2 regions of the Isoptericola hypogeus genome follow, and region 2 is predicted to be linked to the other one. Evidence: predicted binding sites of a transcription regulator. Region 2 holds the regulator's gene; the other holds the start of a gene.
What was found. The regulator Rex, encoded in region 2, represses fermentation and respiration genes when NADH is low (regulators of the CRP and FNR family bind a similar motif). The targets are predictions, from matches to a motif close to CTTGTGAANNNNTTCACAAG.

Region 1: a site for Rex is predicted at 7,252-7,271, ahead of mqo (malate dehydrogenase (quinone)). Genes of this name have one in related genera too.

Annotation. Positions count from the first base shown of each region.
Region 1 covers NZ_BAAAPM010000009.1:44,426-53,596, forward strand. The annotation lists gene ABD254_RS18185 (UxaA family hydrolase) at 1-959, opposite strand, end outside; gene ABD254_RS18190 (LacI family DNA-binding transcriptional regulator) at 956-2,032, opposite strand; gene ABD254_RS18195 (pyridoxamine 5'-phosphate oxidase family protein) at 2,238-2,678, shown strand; gene ABD254_RS18200 (Re/Si-specific NAD(P)(+) transhydrogenase subunit alpha) at 2,690-4,252, shown strand; gene pntB (Re/Si-specific NAD(P)(+) transhydrogenase subunit beta) at 4,249-5,661, shown strand; gene mqo (malate dehydrogenase (quinone)) at 5,672-7,234, opposite strand; gene ABD254_RS18215 (maleylpyruvate isomerase family mycothiol-dependent enzyme) at 7,346-8,059, opposite strand; gene ABD254_RS18220 (pyridoxine/pyridoxamine 5'-phosphate oxidase) at 8,056-8,736, opposite strand; gene ABD254_RS18225 (TetR/AcrR family transcriptional regulator) at 8,733-9,171, opposite strand, start outside.
Region 2 covers NZ_BAAAPM010000003.1:670,226-679,396, forward strand. The annotation lists gene resB (cytochrome c biogenesis protein ResB) at 1-1,668, opposite strand, end outside; gene ABD254_RS05385 (cytochrome c biogenesis CcdA family protein) at 1,668-2,447, opposite strand; gene ABD254_RS05390 (TlpA family protein disulfide reductase) at 2,447-3,178, opposite strand; gene ABD254_RS05395 (histidine phosphatase family protein) at 3,178-3,822, opposite strand; gene ABD254_RS05400 (MarR family winged helix-turn-helix transcriptional regulator) at 3,940-4,407, opposite strand; gene ABD254_RS05405 (YceI family protein) at 4,556-5,104, shown strand; gene ABD254_RS05410 (redox-sensing transcriptional repressor Rex) at 5,181-5,849, opposite strand; gene ABD254_RS05415 (glutaredoxin family protein) at 5,869-6,186, opposite strand; gene ABD254_RS05420 (HAD family hydrolase) at 6,222-7,028, shown strand; gene ABD254_RS05425 (30S ribosomal protein bS22) at 7,162-7,260, opposite strand; gene ABD254_RS05430 (GntR family transcriptional regulator) at 7,477-8,112, shown strand; gene ABD254_RS05435 (MFS transporter) at 8,112-9,171, shown strand, end outside.

The DNA.
Region 1 (9,171 bases), on a different contig from region 2:
CCGAGCGCGGGGTTGGCGGTGATCCCGGAGAACCCGTCGGAGCCGCCGCAGTTCAGCCCCAGCACGAGCTCCGAGGCGGGCGCCTCCTCGCGGCGCAGCGCGTCGATCTCCGGCAGCATCTCGGTGATCGCGGCGACGCCGGCGCGCACGGTGGCGCGGATGCCGCCGGTGTCCTGGATGGTCAGGGTGCGCACGGGCAGGTCGTCGCGCAGCGCCAGCCCGTCGAGCACCGAGGCCGCGGGCAGCATCTCGCAGCCCAGACCGACGACGAGCAGGCCGGCCATGTTCGGGTGGCTCGCGTAGCCGCGCAGCGTGCGCAGCGTGACCTGCGCGCCCTCGGACGTGGGCACCAGCCCGCAACCCGTGTCGTGGGTCAGGGCCACGACGCCGTCGACGTGCGGGAACGCGTCCAGGACGGGGCCGCGGAACTGGTCGGCGACGAGGCGCGCCGTCGACGCCGAGCAGTTCACCGAGGTGAGGATGCCGACGTAGTTGCGGGTTCCCCACCGGCCGTCGGATCTCCGGTAGCCGGCGAACGTGCGCCGGGCGGCCGGCGCGGGGAGCGTCGTGCGGGCCGTGCCGAACTCGTGGTCGCGGGCACCGTCGTCGGTTCCGTCGGCGAAGCCGAGGTTGTGCGTGTGCACGTGCTCGCCCGGGGCGACGTCGCGCTTCGCCCGTCCGATCGACTGCCCGTACTTGCGCACCTCGGCGCCCGCCGGCACGGCGCGCAGGGCCAGCTTGTGCCCGCGCGGCAGCGTGGAGGCGGTCGTCGTCTCGCCGCCGGGGAGCCGCACCACCGTGCCCGCCGGGACCTGGCGCGTGGTCACCGCGACGTCGTCGCCGGGCCGCAGCACCAGGGCGACGTCGGCGAGGTCGACGACGCCGGGCAGGGGCGCGGCGTCGGGCGACGACGCGCCCGCGGCCAGGGGCAGCAGCGGGTGGTGCGGGGCGGTGCTCATCGGATCACGACCTCGGGATCGGTGCGTGCGGGCGGGCTGGGGGAGAAAGCCGGGGGTGCGGGCGCGGTCGACGCCCGCACCACGAGCTCGACGGGCAGGCGCCGGTGCCGGGCCGCGGCGCCGGCGTTGCCGCCGAGCAGGTCGACGGCCTCCCGTCCTGCCCGCGCCAGGGGGACGGCGACGGTGGTGAGCGCGGGGGTCACGAGGGCCGCCGTGGCGACGTCGTCGAAGCCGACGACGGAGACGTCGTCAGGTGCCCGCACGCCGCGGGCGTGCAGGCGCGCGAGGACGCCGAGCGCCACCAGGTCGTTGAAGCACAGCACGGCGGTCGCCCCGGCCGCGAGGGCCAGGTCGGCCGCCTGCACGCCCCCGCCGTGCGTGGGGCGGAAGCTCCCGAGGTCGAGGACCGCGCCGCCGGCGGCGGCGCCGAGCGCCGTCCGCCGCTCGGCGTCCGACCAGGACGTCCGGGGGCCGCCCGCGTAGGCGACGGTCTCGTGGCCGAGGGCGCGGAGGTGGTCCACCGCCTGCCGCACGCCGTCGGCGATGTCGAAGGACACCGAGGGCGCGCCGGGCGCCTCGCGGTTGACCAGCGCGACCCGGCCGTCGGCGGCGAGCGCTTCGCTGATCACCGAGCCGAGCGTCTCGGCCGGCATCCGTGGCGAACAGAGCACGAGGCCGTCCACCCGGTTGCCGAGCCGGGCGACGACGTCCTGCTCGAGCGTCGCGTCCTCGTCCGTGTCGGCCACCAGCACCTCGCGGCCGGTCTCCCGGGCGCGCGCCTGCACCCCCTTGGCGACGGCGGCGAAGAACGGGTTGGCCAGGTCGGGCACCACGAGACCCACGGTGGCGGTGGTGCCCGTCGTCAGGGCGCGGGCCGCCGGGTGCGGGCGGTAGCCGAGCGACGCGGCCGCCCGGGCCACCTGCTCGCGGTTGGCGGCGGAGACGTGCGGGGCGTCGGTCAGCGCGCGGGACGCCGTGGCCGGCGACACGCCCGCGGCGCGCGCGACCTCGCGCAGCGTGACCATGCGCACCCCCGAGCTCGACGACGACAGGGCTGGAACCGGTTCCAGCACGTTTCAGGCTAGCCTACCGGCCGCTCGCACGGGGTCGTCATCGGGCCAGGTGAACCACTCCTCAGACGGCGCGGCGGGCAGGTTGGCACCTCGTCGCGGCCACGGCGAACGCCTACCGACGAACGGCGAGCGCGCTCGCGTGCCCGCGCGGTAGCGTCGGGGCACGTCCACGGCCGCCGCCGCCCGTCCGACCCGAGGAGACCTCGTGCCCCGTCCGCCGCTGCCGACCACCGCCCTCGACCTCGTCCGCCGTGCGCAACCCGCCGTGATGGCCGTCGTCCGGCCCGACGGGAGCCCGGTCACCGCGGCCACCTGGTTCGTGTGGGAGGACGACGACTCGCCGACCGGCGGGCATCTGCTGGTCAATCTCGAGGCGGGCCGCAAGCGGCTGGAGCACCTGCGTGGCAACCCGCAGGTGAGCCTCACCGTCCTCGACGACGACTGGTACACGCACGTCACGCTGCTCGGCCGGGTGGTGGAGCTGCGCGACGACGCCGATCTCTCGGACACGGACCTGATCGCCCGGCACTACACCGGCCACGCCTACCCCGTCCGGGACCGCCCCCGCGTCACCGCGCGCATCGACGTGGACCGCTGGACGGCGTGGGGAGCGCTCCGCAGCCTGGTCGACAACACGGCACGCTGACGGAGGCACCGATGCGTCTCGGCGTCCCCCGCACCACCGGCGAGGACCACCGGATCGTCGCCGTCACCCCCGACGCGGCTCGTCGGCTCACCGAGCTCGGGTACGACGTCCTCGTCGAGCCCGGTGCGGGCGACGGCGCCCGGCTCGGTGCCCACGAGTACGTCGCGGCCGGCGCGCGCGTCGCCGGGCGGGACGACGTGTGGTCGGCCGACGTCGTCGTGGCCCTGCACGCGCCCGGTCCCGCCGAGCTCGACCTGCTGCGGCCCGGCGCGGTGCTCGTCGCGCAGCTCGCCCCCGCGACCGATCCCGAGCTGCTCGCCGACCTGGCCGCGCGCGGCGTTACGGCGCTCGCGCTCGACGCCGTGCCGCGCATCTCGCGGGCGCAGTCGCTCGACGTGCTGTCGGCCCTGTCGAACGTGGCGGGCTACCGCGCGATCGTCGAGGCCGCCGAGGAGTTCGGCGGCATGTTCACCGGGCAGGTCACGGCCGCGGGCACGACGCCGCCCGCGCGCGTCTTCGTCATCGGCGCCGGCGTGGCCGGCCTCGCGGCGATCGGCACCGCCGCCAGCCTCGGCGCCGACGTGCACGCCTTCGACGTGCGGCCCGAGGCCGCCGACCAGATCGAGTCGCTCGGGGCCCGGGTCGTGCGCGCCGCGGACGCGACGCAGCAGGTCAGCGCGGACGGCTACGCGAGTGCCCTCACGACCGACCAGGAGGCGGCGGCGCTGCGGACCTACGCCGAGCAGACGGCGCGGGCCGACGTCGTCGTCACGACGGCGCTGGTGCGCGGCACGGCGCCCACCACCGTCACGCGGGAGATGGTCGACGCGATGAAGCCCGGCTCGGTGATCGTCGACCTCGCCGCGTCGGGCGGCGGCAACTGCGAGCTCACGGTGCCGGGGGAGCGCGTGGTCACCGCACGCGGCGTGGTCGTCCTCGGGTACACGGACCTGCCCGCGCGGCTGCCGCAGCACACCTCGCGCCTCGTCGGCACGGTCGTGGCGGGCGTCGTCGCGCTGATCACACCCGGCCAGGACGGGCGGCCGGTGCTCGACCTCGACGACCCGGTGGTCCGCGGCATGACCGTCACCACGGGCGGGCAGGTGCTGTGGCCGCCCCCGCCCGTGCAGGTCTCGGCGGCCCCGACGGAACCGCCCCCCGAGGCCGCCCCGCCCGTCGGCCCGAGGGCCTCGGCGCAGCGGCACCGCCAGCGTCGCGTCGTGCTGGCCGCGCTGGGCGGCGTCCTCGCCGGCCTGCTGATCGCGGCGTCGCCGCCGGAGCTGGTCGGCCACTACACGGTGTTCGCGCTCGCCGTGGTCGTCGGTTTCTACGTCATCTCGAACGTCACGCACGCCCTGCACACGCCGCTCATGGCTCAGACCAACGCCATCAGCGGGATCATCATGGTCGGCGCGCTGCTGCAGATCGGCGACCCGTCGCCGGTCGTCACGACGCTCGCGGTGGTGGCGGCGGCACTGGCGGGTGTGAACGTCTTCGGCGGGTTCCTCGTCACCCGGCGGATGCTGGGCATGTTCCACCGGGACGAGCCCTCGCGGAGCGGGGGCGGGCGATGACCGTCACGTCGGTCGTGCAGGCCGCCTACGTCGTCGCAGGCATCCTGTTCATCCTGTCCCTGGCGGGGCTGTCCGCCCAGGAGTCCGCGCGGCGCGGGACGCTGCTCGGCATGCTCGGCATGGGGCTGGCGCTCGCCGCGACGATCGCGCTCGCCCTCGAGCGCTCGGCCCGCCCGTGGCCGGTGACGGCGGGGTTGATCCTCCTCGTCCTGGTCGTGGGGGCGGCGGTCGGCACGTGGCGTGCCCGCCGCGTCGAGATGACGCAGATGCCGGAGCTCATCGCGCTGCTCCACTCGTTCGTGGGGCTCGCGGCGGTGCTCGTCGGGTACGGGTCGTACCTGGGCGAGCCCGTGGGGGCGGGCGGGGCCGACGCCGTGCACCGGGTGGAGGTCTTCCTCGGCGTCCTCATCGGCGCGGTGACGTTCACCGGCTCGGTGGTCGCGTTCGGCAAGCTGTCCGGGCGGTTGCCGTCCGCGCCGCTGACGCTGCCGGCCCGCAACCTGCTCAACCTGGTCGCGCTCGTCGCCTGCGGAGGCCTGCTCGCGTGGTTCGTCGCGGCGGGCGGGGTGGCGGCAGGGACGGTCCCGCTCGTGCTGATGACGCTCGTCGCCCTCGCGCTGGGCTGGCACCTGGTCGCGGCGATCGGTGGCGGGGACATGCCGGTCGTCGTGTCGATGCTCAACTCGTACTCGGGCTGGGCGGCCGCCGCGGCCGGGTTCACGCTGGGCAACGACCTGCTCATCGTCACCGGGGCGCTGGTGGGCGCGTCCGGCGCCATCCTCAGCTACCTCATGTGCCGCGCCATGAACCGGTCGTTCTGGTCGGTCGTGCTGGGCGGCTTCGGCACCGGCGGCGGGACGGCGCCGGGCGTCACCGCGGAGCAGGGGCAGGTGCGCGAGACGTCGCCCGAGGCGGTGGCCGACCTGCTCACCGCGGCCCGGTCGGTGGTCGTCGTGCCGGGCTACGGCATGGCGGTGGCGAAGGCCCAGCACCCGATCGCGGACCTCGTCGAGCGGCTGCGGGGGAACGGCGCCGTGGTGCGGTTCGGCGTGCATCCCGTGGCAGGGCGGCTGCCGGGACACATGAACGTGCTGCTCGCGGAGGCCCGGGTGCCCTACGACATCGTGCTCGGCATGGACGAGGTCAACCCCGACCTGCCCGGCACGGACGTCGTCCTCGTCGTCGGGGCGAACGACACCGTGAACCCCGCCGCGCAGGACGACCCGTCCTCGCCGATCGCGGGCATGCCGGTGATCGAGGCGTGGAAGGCGCGCGACGTCGTGGTGTTCAAGCGCTCGCTCGCCACCGGCTACGCCGGCGTGGGCAACCCGCTGTTCTTCCGTGCGAACACGGCCATGCTGTTCGGCGACGCCAAGGAGCAGGTCGAGAAGATCGTCCAGGCGCTCTGACGTCGGGGCGTCAGACCCGCGAGTCGGCCTGCGACTCGTAGACCGCCGCGTCGAGCACGCCGTCGGGGTGGACGAACGCCGACTCCGGGACCGCGGTCCCGGCGGAGGAGATGCCGCTGACGTCGGCGGGGACGCCGCCGTCCAGGCTCGGCATCACGGTGGCGAGCTCGGGACGCCACTTGGTGAACCGGAACGGGAAGCACTTCTCCAGCACGTCGACCATCGCCGACGCGGCGGTCGAGGCGCCCGGGGAGGCGCCCAGCAGGCCGGCGATCGTGCCGTCGGAGGCGGCCACGATCTCGGTGCCGAACTGGAGCACGCCCTTGCCGTCGGAGTCGCGCTTGATCACCTGGACGCGCTGGCCGGCGGTGATCCGCTCCCAGTCCTTGGGGTGCGCGGTGGGCATGAACTGCTGCAGCGCGTGGAACTTCGTCTCCGGCGCGGCGGCGAGCTGGCCGACCAGGTACTGGGTGAGGTCGAGGTTCTTCAGGCCTGCACCGAGCATCGACGTGAGGTTGTGCAGCCGCAGCGACGTGATCAGGCCCAGGTACTTGCCCTTCTTGAGGTACTTGGGGCTGAACCCGGCGTACGGGCCGAACATGAGGTACTGCTTGCCGTCGATGACGCGGGTGTCGAGGTGCGGCACGGACATCGGCGGGGCGCCGACGTCGGCCTTGCCGTACACCTTGGCCTGGTGGCGGGCCACGACCTCGGGGTTCGAGGTGCGCAGGAACTCGCCGGAGATGGGGAAGCCGCCGAAACCCTTGATCTCGGGGATGCCCGCCGACTGCAGCAGGGGGAGCGCGCCGCCGCCGGCGCCGACGAAGACGAACTTCGCGGTGACGGTGTGGTGGCGGCGGTCGGCGTTCCACGAGCGGTCCTTGACCCGCAGCCGCCAGCGGCCGTCCTTGGTCTTCTTGAGGCTCGTGATCTCGTGCTCCGTGCGCAGCTGCGCGCCGCCTCCGACGAGGCCGTCGATCATCTGGCGGGTGAGGTTGCCGAAGTCGACGTCGGTGCCGGACGTCGCGCGGGTCGCGGCGACCGCCTCGTCCGGGTCGCGGTCCTGCGTGAGCAGCGGGGCCCACTGCTGGATGGCGGACCGGTCGGTGCTGAACTCGAGGTCGCGGAACAGGGGGTGCTTGCCGAGCGCCTCGTAGCGGCGGCGCAGGTAGTCGACGTTCTTCTCGCCGCGCACGAACGTCATGTGCGGGGTGCGGGACAGGAACGAGTCGTCCTTGAGGCGCCCGGAGGCGACGAGGTGCTGCCACAGCTCGCGCGAGACCTCGAACTGCTCGTTGATCGTCACCGCCTTGCTGATGTCGATCGAGCCGTCCTTGCGCTCCGGCGTGTAGTTGAGCTCGCAGAGCGCGGCGTGCCCGGTGCCCGCGTTGTTCCACGGGTTGGAGGATTCCTGGGCGACGTCGTCGAGCCGCTCGTAGATGCGGATCGACCAGCTCGGCTCGAGCTGCTGGAGCAGCGTGCCGAGCGTGGCGCTCATGATCCCGCCGCCGATGAGGACGACGTCGACGTCGGCCCGCGCGGGGGCCCCAGCAGTCGTAGCAGGCGAAGTCACGTAGCCATGCTACGTCGCGCGTGAAAACTGTCACAAAGAAAGAGATCAACCTCACACGACGCCCTGACCTGCAGTGACGCAGGTCACACCGGAGTTCGGCGAGGGCGCAGGTCAGCGCGTCGGGGCCGCCGCCGACGGCCACGGGCCGAGCTCGGGCAGCGGCACCGCGACCCCGTCGCGGGCGGCCGAGACCGCCCCTCTCGGCTCGCGGCCGGCGAGCCACGCGGCCACGTCGTGCGGGTCGCCGACGAGCTCGACGGCCGCCGCGTCGCCCCCGTCCTGCGGACCGGGCAGCCGGACGGCGAGGAAGTCGCGCAGGTGTGCGCGGAACGCGTCGTCCCACGAGTCGTACCCGATCGCGCGGTCGCCGAGGCCCGCCGTCGCGTCGACGGCGTGGATGCGGGCCTCGCGCCACCAGGCGAGCAGCGCGTCGGCCAGGACGCCGTCGCGGTAGGCGACGGGCGCGGACCAGGCGTCCCGGTCGGCCGGGTCCGGCCATGCCGCCGCGAGGCGCCCGCGAGCGGCGGTCAACGCCTCGACGTGCTCCGCCGTCGTGCGCACGGACCCCGCCTCGATCGCCGCGTCGCGCCCGGCCTTGCCGCCGTCGTACGGGGCGACCTTCTCGCCCCGGGCGGCGTACTCCGCCTGGCGGGCGAGCGCCGCGGCGACGTTCGCCACGTGCGCGAGCACATGGCCCAGCGTCCAGCCGGGCAGCGACGACGGCGCCGAGCCGGCATCGGCGGGCAGCGGGCGCACGGCGTCGATCAGCGCTCCGAGCGCGGCGTCGGCGTCGCGGGTCGCGTGGGTCAGGTCGGGAATGCTCACGGCCACAGCAGCTCCTTGGTCCAGGTGGTGTTCTCGAGCCGGTAGCGCAGGCGCGCCTGGCCCTTGTCGTCGCTCGCCTGCCAGAACTCGACCTCCGTGGGCGCGAGCGTCCAGGCCGTCCACGACGGGGCGACGGCGGCGGGGTCGGCGCGCGCGTCCTCGAGCCGGTCGGCGAACGCGCGCGAGTACTCCGCGCGCGAGCCGAGCGGCTCGCTCTGGTGCCCCACCAGCCCGGCGGCCCGCGATCCGTCCGGGCGCGCCCGGAAGTCCGCGGCGCCCGCCTCCGGTCCCGCCGACGTGGCCCGTCCCGTGATCCGCACCTGCCGACCGAGCTCCCGCCAGAAGACGGTGAGCGACGCGTGCGGGTTCGCCGCCAGGTCGCGGCCCTTGGGGCTGGCGGCGTGACCGGCGAACCACCAGCCGGCGGCGGTGACGTCCTTGAGCACCAGGGTGCGGGCGTGCACCCGGCCCTCGGCGTCCGCGGTCGACAGGACGGCGGCGTGCGGGGCGCCGATGCCGGCGGCGAGGGCGTCGTCGAACCAGCGTGCGAACAGGTCCTGCGGCGTGCCCGGCGCGGACGGCAGGTCGTCCAGGTCGATCCCGAAGGGCGGCAGGCCGGGCGGGAAGGTCGGCAGCGCGCGCAGGCGCTCGCGGAAGCTCGTGCTCGCGGGGGTCATGGTGTCTCCTTCAGCATCGCGACGAACCCTCGTACCGCGGCGCGCATGGCCTCGGGGTCGCCCGTGGCGCGGGCCAGCACGTACCCGCCCTGCACGACGGCGACGGCGGTGTGCGCCCGGTCGCGGGCCTCGGCCTCCGGCAGCCCGGCGTCGCGCAGGGTCGCCGTGACGGCGTCGAGGAGCCGCACGAAGTAGGCGGTGACGACGTCCCGCAGCCCGTCGTCGTCCATCACGGCCTGGTCGCTGGTGAGCCGGCCGACCTTGCAGCCGGCGAGCGCCTCGCGAGGCCGGCGTACGTACCCGATTACGCGCTCCAGGGCGGGGCCGCCCGCCTCGAGGTCGCGGCGGGCGGCGGTGAGCGCCTCGTCCACGGTGGCCCCGACCGCCGCCACGGCGAGGTCGTGCTTGGTGGGGAAGTGGTGGTAGAGGCTGCCT
Region 2 (9,171 bases):
GAGCACCTTGTCGACCTCGCGCTGCAGCCCGGCGTCGTCGCCGCGGGCGAGCCCCGCGAGCTCGACGCGGGTGGTCGTCACGCCGTCGTCGTCGGCCTGCACCCATGCTCGCACCCAGACCCGCCGGCGCGGGGTGAAGAGCGAGACGGCGAGCCCGGCGAGGGCCAGCAGCGAGAAGGTCAGCACGAACGCCAGCGACGGGTCGTGCCGCAGGTCGAGCGCGACGTAGCGCGGCACGTCCTCGGCCAGGGTGACCGACCCGAGGCCGTCCGGCAGCTCGACGGTCTCGCCGGGTCGCACCAGGATCTTGGCCGTCGACCCGTCCTCCTCGACCGACGGCGTGAGGCTCGCGGTGTCGAGACGGTAGACGTTCTGCGGCACGCCCTCGTCGAGGCCGAGGTCGCCGCGGTACACCTCGAGCACCAGGAGCGGGTTGTTCGGCTGCGGGAAGACGGACCGCGCGGACCCGTCCTCGGCGACGACCGCCGTCGGCAGGAAGTACCCGACGAGGCCGATCTGCTCCTGCCCCGGCGAGACGTCGGGCACCTTGACGACGCCCCGGGACGTGTACATCTGGTCCTCGGGCAGGAACGGCACCCGGCCCGAGAACGCGACCTGCCCCTCGCCGTCCTCGACCGTGATCTCCGGCGCGAACCCGTTGCCCTGCAGGTAGATCTTGGAGCCGTCGACGTTCAGCGGGTGGTTGACCTTGATGGTCTCGGCATGCTGGTCGCCCTCGGGCTCGGTCACGGTGACGTGCGCGGTGAAGTCCCGGGCCTGGGCGAACGCGACCGTGTCGGAGGCGAACTCCGAGTCGAACTCGTCGAGGGTCATCGAGAAGGGCACGAGCGACGACGGCGAGAACCACGCGCCGGACTCGAACGTGTCGTAGTCGACGACGGCGTTCGCGAAGCCCCGGCCCTCGGTGACGATCGCCTGCCCGCGGTAGTGCAGCAGCTGCCCGAGCGCCACGGAGACGAGGAGCCCGAGCAGGGCGAGGTGGAACAGCAGGTTGCCCGTCTCGCGCAGGTAGCCGCGCTCGGCGGCCACGGTGCGGGTGGCCGGGCGACCGCGGCGGGGCTCCTCGGCGCCGACGTCGACGCGGAACGTGGGCAGCCGGCGCAGCGGGCCGCGCAGGAGGGTCGCGGCGGCGTCGACGACGGCGCCCGGGCTCGCGGCGGTCGTCGCCGACGCCGTCGCGGGGAAGCGGTCGAACCGGGCCGGCGTCCTCGGCGGGCGCCCGCGCAGGTTGCGCGCGTGCACCAGGGTGCGCGGCACGATGCAGCCCACGAGCGAGACGAACAGCAGCAGGTAGATCGCCGAGAACCACGCCGAGCTGTAGACGTCGAAGAACCCGAACCGGTCCAGCCACTCGCCCGTCGTCGGGTGGTCGCCCAGGTACTCCAGCACGGCGGCAGGGTCCTGCCCGCGCTGCGGCAGCACCGAGCCGGGCACCGCCGCGACGGCCAGCAGCATGAGCAGCATGAGCGCGACGCGCATGCTGGTGAGCTGGCGCCAGGTCCACCGCAGCATGCCGCGCCAGCCCAGCGTCGGCAGGGTCGGGCGGCCGGACGACGGGCCGCCGGGCGACGCCGCGTCCGCACCCGTGCCGCCCTCGGTGAAGGCGTCGTGGATGCCCTCGGGGCGGTAGGTCGTCTTCTCGCTCATCACACCACCGTCCCGAATCCGCCGATCCAGCCCTGCAGCTGGCTGGTCCACGCGGACCACAGGCCCGTGACCAGCGCGAGGCCGACCAGCACGAGCAGCCCGCCGCCGAGGCGCTGGATCGCCAGGCGGTGCCGGCGCAGGAAGCCCAGCATCCGCTGCGAGGACTGCAGGCCGAGGGCGACGAGCAGGAAGGGCACGCCCAGCCCCACGCAGTACGCGACGCCCAGCACCAGGCCGCGCGCGGCCGAGGCCTCGTCGAGCGCGAGCGTCTGGACGGCCGCGAGGGTGGGGCCGATGCACGGCGTCCAGCCCAGCCCGAACACGACGCCGAGCAGCGGCGCGCCCCACATCCCTGCCCGGGGGCTGAGGTGCAGCCGGCGCTCGCGCTGCAGGAACGGCACGGCGCCGAGGAAACCGAGGCCCATGAGGATGACGACGACGCCGAGGACGCGCATGATGACGTCCTCCCACCGCACGAGGTAGGACCCCAGCGCGCCGGCCGCCGCCATCAGGGCGACGAACACCGCCGTGAAGCCGAGCACGAACAGGCCCACCCCGACGACGACCCGCCGGCGGCCGGGCGCCACGCGCGGCGCGCCGCCCGTCCCGGACGCGGGCCCGGTGGACGCGGCCGCCATGCCGCTCACGTAGCCGACGTATCCCGGCACCAGCGGCAGCACGCACGGCGACGCGAACGACACCAGCCCGGCGATCAGCGCGACCGGCAGCGCCAGCAGCATCGAGCCGCTGAACGCCGTGGTCGCGAAGGCCTCACCCATCAGGCGTCCTCCGCGCCGCCGTCGCCGCCGCCCTCGGCGCCGATTGCCGAGGATGCCTGCGCCTCCGCTGCGGGCGAGTGCCTCGTTCCTCGGCCCTCACCCTCCGCTGCAGCTCCGTCATCCTCGGCGAGGAGCTCGTCGACGATCGCCTCCAACGTGGAGCCGTCGGCCTGGCCGATGACGCGCGCCGCGACGCGACCCTCGCCGTCCAGCACGACGGTGGAGGGCACCGCCTGCAGCGGCACGACGCCCGACAGCTTGGCCACGACCTCGCCGCTGCGGTCCTCGATCGAGGGGTACGGCACCTCGAAGGTGCGCTGGAACGCCTCGGCGGCGCCGGCCTCGTCCTCGGTGTTGATGCCGAGCACCCGCACGCCGTCGGCCTCGCGCTGGTTCGCCAGGTCCACGAGGTCCGGCGCCTCGGCGCGGCACGGCGCGCAGCCGGCGTACCAGGTGTTGACGACGACGACGTCGCCGAGCCAGTCGGCGCTGCTCACGTCGTCGCCCTCGAAGGTGGTGCCCTCGACGGTCACCGGGTCCTCGCGGTCGGACGCGTCCCACTGCTTGACGGACCCGTCGCCCGAGACGAAGCCCTGGCCGACGACGTCCGCGCCGGAGTCCTCGGCGCCGCACGCCGCGAGCAGCCCCGCGGTCACGACGGCGGCGAGCGCGGTGGCGGCGGCACGACGAACGGGAGCCCCACGGGGGACGGCGGGGCGGGCGACGCGCATCATGCCCCCGGGACGGGGTCGGCGCCGGCGAGCAGCGCCGCGGCCGGCTCGGTGTAGTGCAGGCCGACGAACCGGTCGTCGTCGAAGCGCAGCGAGGTGAGCGACGCCAGCGCGCACTCGCGGCGGCGCGGGTCGTGCGCCAGCGACCGGCCCTCGAAGGAGCGGCGTGCCATCCAGACGGGGAGCTGGTGGCTGACCAGCACGACCTCGTGACCCGCGTACGCGCGGCGGGCGTCGTCGACGGCGGCGCGCATCCGGGTCACCTGGTCGGCGTAGGCCTCGCCCCAGGACGGCCGGACCGGGTTCCACAGGTACCGCCAGTACCGGGGGTGGGCGAGCTGGCCGGGGTTCGACCCGATCGTGGTGCCCTCGAAGTGGTTGCCGGCCTCGACCAGCCGGTCGTCCGTGGCCAGCTCCAGGCCGAACGCCCCGGCGACGGGGGCCGCGGTCTCCTGGGCACGCTGCAGCGGCGAGGCGACGACGCCGACGACGTCGCGGCCCGCGGTCGACAGGTGCTCGGCGACCCGGCGGGCCATCGCCTGGCCGCGCTCGGACAGCCGGTACCCGGGGATGCGCCCGTAGAGCACCCTGTCCGGGTTGTGGACCTCGCCGTGCCGCAGGAGATGGACGGTGGTGGTGGCCATGGCTCCCAGTGTCCCAGACGGCCGGAGCGCCCAGGTCCCGCTCAGCGGGCCTCCGGCCCCGGGGTGACGAGGTTCACGCGGCGCGGCAGGCCGGCCCGGCGGGCGGACGACAGCGGGCTACTCGGCGCCCTTCGCCGCGTGCGCGACCTTGGACATCGCACGGCCCAGGGTGGTCATCTCGTCGGCGTCGAGCACGTCGACGAGCAGGCGCCGGACGGCGGTGACATGCCCGGGCGCCGCGGCGACGAGCGCGTCGTACCCGGCGTCGGTCATCACGCAGCGCACGCCGCGGCGGTCGCCGGGCACCGGCTCCCGCGTGACGAGTCCCCGCTTCTCCATCCGGTCCACGGTGTGCGTGAGCCGGCTGCGCGAGAGGGCGAGGAAGTCGGCCAGGGCCGACATGCGCAGCGCGCGTTCAGGCGCCTCGGAGAGCTGCACCAGCAGGTGGTACTCGCCGAGCGTCACGGGCAGGCCCTCGTCGTGCGCGTCCCCGAGCGCCTCGAAGAAGCGCGACGTGCCCTCGAGGAAACGGCGCCACGCCCACTGCTGGTCCTCGTCAAGCCAACGCACCGCGTCGTGATCCATCGAGCCCCCGTCGTCGTCCCGCACACTCGTGACCGCACCCACGGGAATAGGTTACGAGACCCGGGTGTTGACGCCTCACGACCGCGATAGTTGAGGGCTCAACTATCTTGGTCGCGCCAGCCCGCTCGCCCCACACCGAGGAGAACCCATGACCGCGCTTCCCGCAGGCCTCACCGCCGGTACCTACGCCATCGACGCCGCGCACTCCACCGCCTCCTTCTCCGTCCGCCACGCGGGCATCGCGAAGGTCCGCGGCACGATCGCCATCACCGCCGGCACGATCGTCGTCGGCGACGACCTCGAGTCGTCCTCGGTGACCGCCGAGCTCGACGCGGCGTCCGTGAGCACCGGTGACGAGAACCGCGACGGGCACCTCAAGAGCGCGGACTTCTGGCACGCCGAGGAGAAGCCGGTCTGGTCGTTCGCCTCCAAGGGCATCTCGTTCGACGGGGACGACTACACCATCCACGGCGCCCTCACGATCAACGGCGTGACGAACGACATCGAGCTCCCCACCGAGTTCGCCGGCACCGCGACCGACCCGTTCGGCAACGCCCGCGCCGGCTTCGAGACCGAGCTGGAGATCTCCCGCAAGGACTACGGCCTGACCTGGAACGCCGCCCTCGAGACCGGCGGCGTCCTGGTGGGCGACAAGGTCAAGATCGCCCTCGACGTCTCGGCGATCAAGCAGGCCTGACCCTGGACCGCCCTCGTCGGTCGAGCCCGTCGAGACCCTCCCCTGGTCTCGACGGGCTCGACCGACAGCGTCTTGCCTATCTCGGCGAGGCCGGCGAGCCGTCCGTGGCCGCGCGCGCGGCGGCGTGGAACGCGAGGATCTGCAGCTCGCCGGCCACGTCGACGGAGCGCACGACGACGTCGTCGGGCAGCTGCAGCGCCACCGGCGCGAACGACAGGATCTCGCGCACCCCGCACGCGACGACCCGCTCCGCGAGGCCCTGCGCGACCGGCCCCGGGGTGGCGAGCACCACCATCGAGATGCCGCACCGCGCGAGCACCTGCTCCAACGCGTCCACGTGCTCGACGACGATGCCGGCCGCGGTGCGCCCCACGACCTGCGGGTCGGCGTCGAGCAGCGCCGCCACCTGGAAGCCGCGCGCCGCATACCCGGAGTAGTTCGCCAGCGCGTGGCCGAGGTTGCCGATGCCGACGATCGCGAGCTTGTGCTCCGACCCCAGCCCCAGCGCCGCGGCGATGTACGACGCGAGCGACTGCACGTCGTAGCCGACCCCGCGGGTGCCGAAGGACCCCAGGTACGACAGGTCCTTGCGCAGCTGTGCCGACCCGACGCCGGAACGCTCCGCCAGCTCCGAGGAGGACGTCGTCGTCACCCCCGCGTCCGCCAGGTCGCGCAGGGCGCGCAGGTAGTAGGGCAGCCGCGCCACCGTCGCGGCCGGCACCGTCGCCTCACCGAGCTCGATCACGTCCGATTCCCTCCCCGGGCTAGGCGGCCAGCCGCCGCGCGAGCCGCGCGCCGTCCACCCGCCAGAAGCCCTGCTGCACGCCGTCGACCTCGACGACGGGCACGTAGTCCCCGTACTTCGCCACCAGGTCCGTCCCGGAGGCTGCCGCGCCGCCCGACGCGCCGTCCGACCCACCGCGCGCCGCGTCGCCGACCTCGATGTCGACCTCGCGCCACGCCTCCCCCGCCGCCTCGCACACCTCGACCACGACCGCCCGCGCGTCGTCGCACAGATGGCATCCGGGCCGGGTGTACAGGACGACACGAGGTGCGTCGACGGATCCTGGCGGCCTGCTCACGAGCACAGCGTATCTGCGCCGATACAGTGGACCGCATGCCGTCGCCCGCCGAGTCTCCTCGACCGCCGGTCCGGGCCGCAGCGTTCTTCGACGTGGACAACACGATCATCCGCGGCGCCAGCGCGTTCCACCTCGCCCGGGCCCTCTACCAGCGGCGGTTCTTCGGCACCGGCGACCTGGTGCGGTTCGCGCTCATCCAGGCGAAGTACCTCGCGTTCGGCGAGTCGCGCTCCCAGATCGAGTCCGTGCGCAGCAAGGCGCTCTCGCTCATCGCGGGGCGCTCGGTGGCCGAGATCACCGCCGTCGGCGAGGAGGTCTACGACACCGTCCTGGAGCTGCGGATCTTCCCGGGCACCAAGCGCCTGCTCGACGAGCACCTCGCCGCGGGCGACCAGGTCTGGCTGGTCACGGCGACGCCGGTGGAGGTCGGCGGGCTCATCGCCCGCAGGCTCGGCGCCACCGGCTGCCTCGGCACGATCGCGGAGCACTCGGGCGGCTTCTACACCGGGCGGCTGGTCGGCGACCTCATGCACGGCGAGTCCAAGGGAGCCGCGGTGCGCGAGCTGGCCGAGCGCGAGGGCATCGACCTGTCCGCGTCGTACGCGTACGGCGACTCCCTCAACGACCTGCCGATGATGCGCTCGGTCGGGCACCCCTGCCCGATCAACCCCGACGCCAGGCTGCGCCGGCACGCCAAGGACGTCGGCTGGCCGATCCGGGAGTTCCGCGGCCGCAGCCAGCGGGTGGCCGGCCGGGGCATGAAGACGGCGTCCTGGGCGGGCGCCGCGTGGGTGGCCGGGCTCGTGCTGCGCACCATCAGCCGGCGGCTGCGCGGCCGCTGAGCCTGTCGCTGGTTGAGCCTGTCGAAACCAGGTCTCGACAAGCTCGACCGCCGGTGGAACGCGACGAGCCCGGCACCCTCGGGAGAGGGTCCGGGCTCGATGCGTGCGGCCCGCTCAGTGAGCGGGCGCGGCGTCACTTCTTGTTGCGGCGCTGGTGACGCGTCTTGCGAAGCAGCTTGCGGTGCTTCTTCTTCGCCATGCGCTTGCGGCGCTTCTTGATGACGGAGCCCATGAGGTCCTCACAATGCTGGTCGGATGGTGGAGCACGGTTGGTCCCTCGAGCCCTGTGACCAGGTGCAGCCGACCAACACGGAAAAGTCCGTCCCTCAGCGTACCCGATGCATCCCGTGGCCCCGAACGCGGGCCCGACGGGGACGCTCCCCGACCGCGCCGAACCGCCCGGGAACGAGTTGCACTCAACCTTGCATGCAACCTACGGTCCGGAGCGATGACGACTCCGCCCGGCGCCGCCGACCGCGCCTACCAGCACACCAAGGCCAAGATCCTCTCCGGCGAGATCCCGGGCGGAGAGCTCCTGTCGGAGGGCGTGGTGGCCGCCGAGCTGGGCATCAGCCGCACCCCGGTGCACGAGGCCTTCCTCCGCCTGGACGCCGAGCGCCTCCTCGTCGTGGCCTCCCGCCGGGGCGCTGCCGTCGTGCCCATGGCTCCCGACGAGGCCCGGGACGTGCTGGAGATGCGCGAGGCGATCGAGACCTCCACCGCGCGACGCGCCCTGGCGCACGGCGCCCCGCCCGCGGACGTGATCGACGCCATGCGGGAGAACCTGCGCGTACAGCGCGAGGCGGCGGTCTCCGGCGACGTCGACGCGTTCGCGGCGGCGGACGGCGCGTTCCACACGATCCTCGTGCGGGCCTCCCGCAACCAGGCCGCCCTGCAGTTCCACGACCTGCTGCGCGACCGGCAGCAGCGCCTGCGCAGCCAGCTGCTGCACGTCGGGCCGCAGGAGGTCGCGGCGTCGCTGGGGGACCACGAGGCGATGCTCGCCGCCGCCGAGCGCGGCGACGTCGAGGAGTTCTGCCGCCTCGTGGGCGAGCATGTGCGCCGCCACCGCGGGATCCTGTGATGCCGGCCTCCGCGGCCGGCTGGAAGGGCGTCTTCGGCGCCCTCTTCGTGTGCTCCTGGGCCGGCAACCAGTTCAGCCCCATGCTGCTGATGTACGAGGACGTGCGCGGCTACGGCGACGCGACCGTCAACGCGTTCCTCGGGGTCTACGTGCTGGGGCTCGCGCCGGCGTTGCTGGTGGCGGGCGCGCTGTCCGACCGACACGGCCGGCGGCCCGTGATGTTCGCCGGCACCCTGCTCGCCATGGCCGCGAGCGCCGTCCTCGCCCTCGGCGGCGTCGGCGCGCTCGGCCCGGTGCCGATCTTCCTCGGGCGGTTGCTGTCGGGAGTCACGGTGGGCACCGCGATGGCGGTGGGCACGAGCTGGTTGAAGGAGCTGTCCCAGGTGCCGTTCGACCGGTCCGCCGATGCCGGCTCCGGGGCGCGCCGGGCGTCGCTGGCCTTCACGCTCGGGTCCGGGGTGGGAGCGCTCGTCGCCGGGTCGCTGGCGCAGTGGGGCCCGTGGCCGGAGGTGCTGCCGTACCTGGTGCACCTGGTGGTGACCGCGCCGTTCGTCGTCCTCGTGCGGCGCGTCCAGGAGACGAGCACGGGCGGGGGCGTGCCCGGACCGCTCCGCGCCCGGCTGCGCTTCCCGGCCGCGGGGCACCGACGGTTCACCCGGGTGGTGCTGGTCGTCGCGCCCTGGATCTTCGCCGCCGCGGCGCTCTCCTACGGGTACGCGCCCGTGCTGCTGCGAGAGCAGACGGGCGACCTGGGCGTCGCCTACGCCACGCTCCTGACCGTGGTCGCGCTGGGCGTCGCCGCCGTGGTCCAGCCCGCCGCCAAGCGGCTCGACGCCGTCGACAGCGCGCGGGGGCTCATGGTGGCCGTCGTCGTCCTCACCCTCGCCGTGGCGGCGGTCGGCGCCGCCGTCACCGCCGGCTCCCTGTGGTGGGGCGTCGCCGCCGCCGCGGTCGCGGGCGCGGGCATCGGCGTCGGGCTCTCGTCCGGCCTGCTGGAGGTGCAGCGCATCGCCGGCCCGCGCGAGCTGGCCGGCCTGACCGGCGTGTTCTACGCCGTCG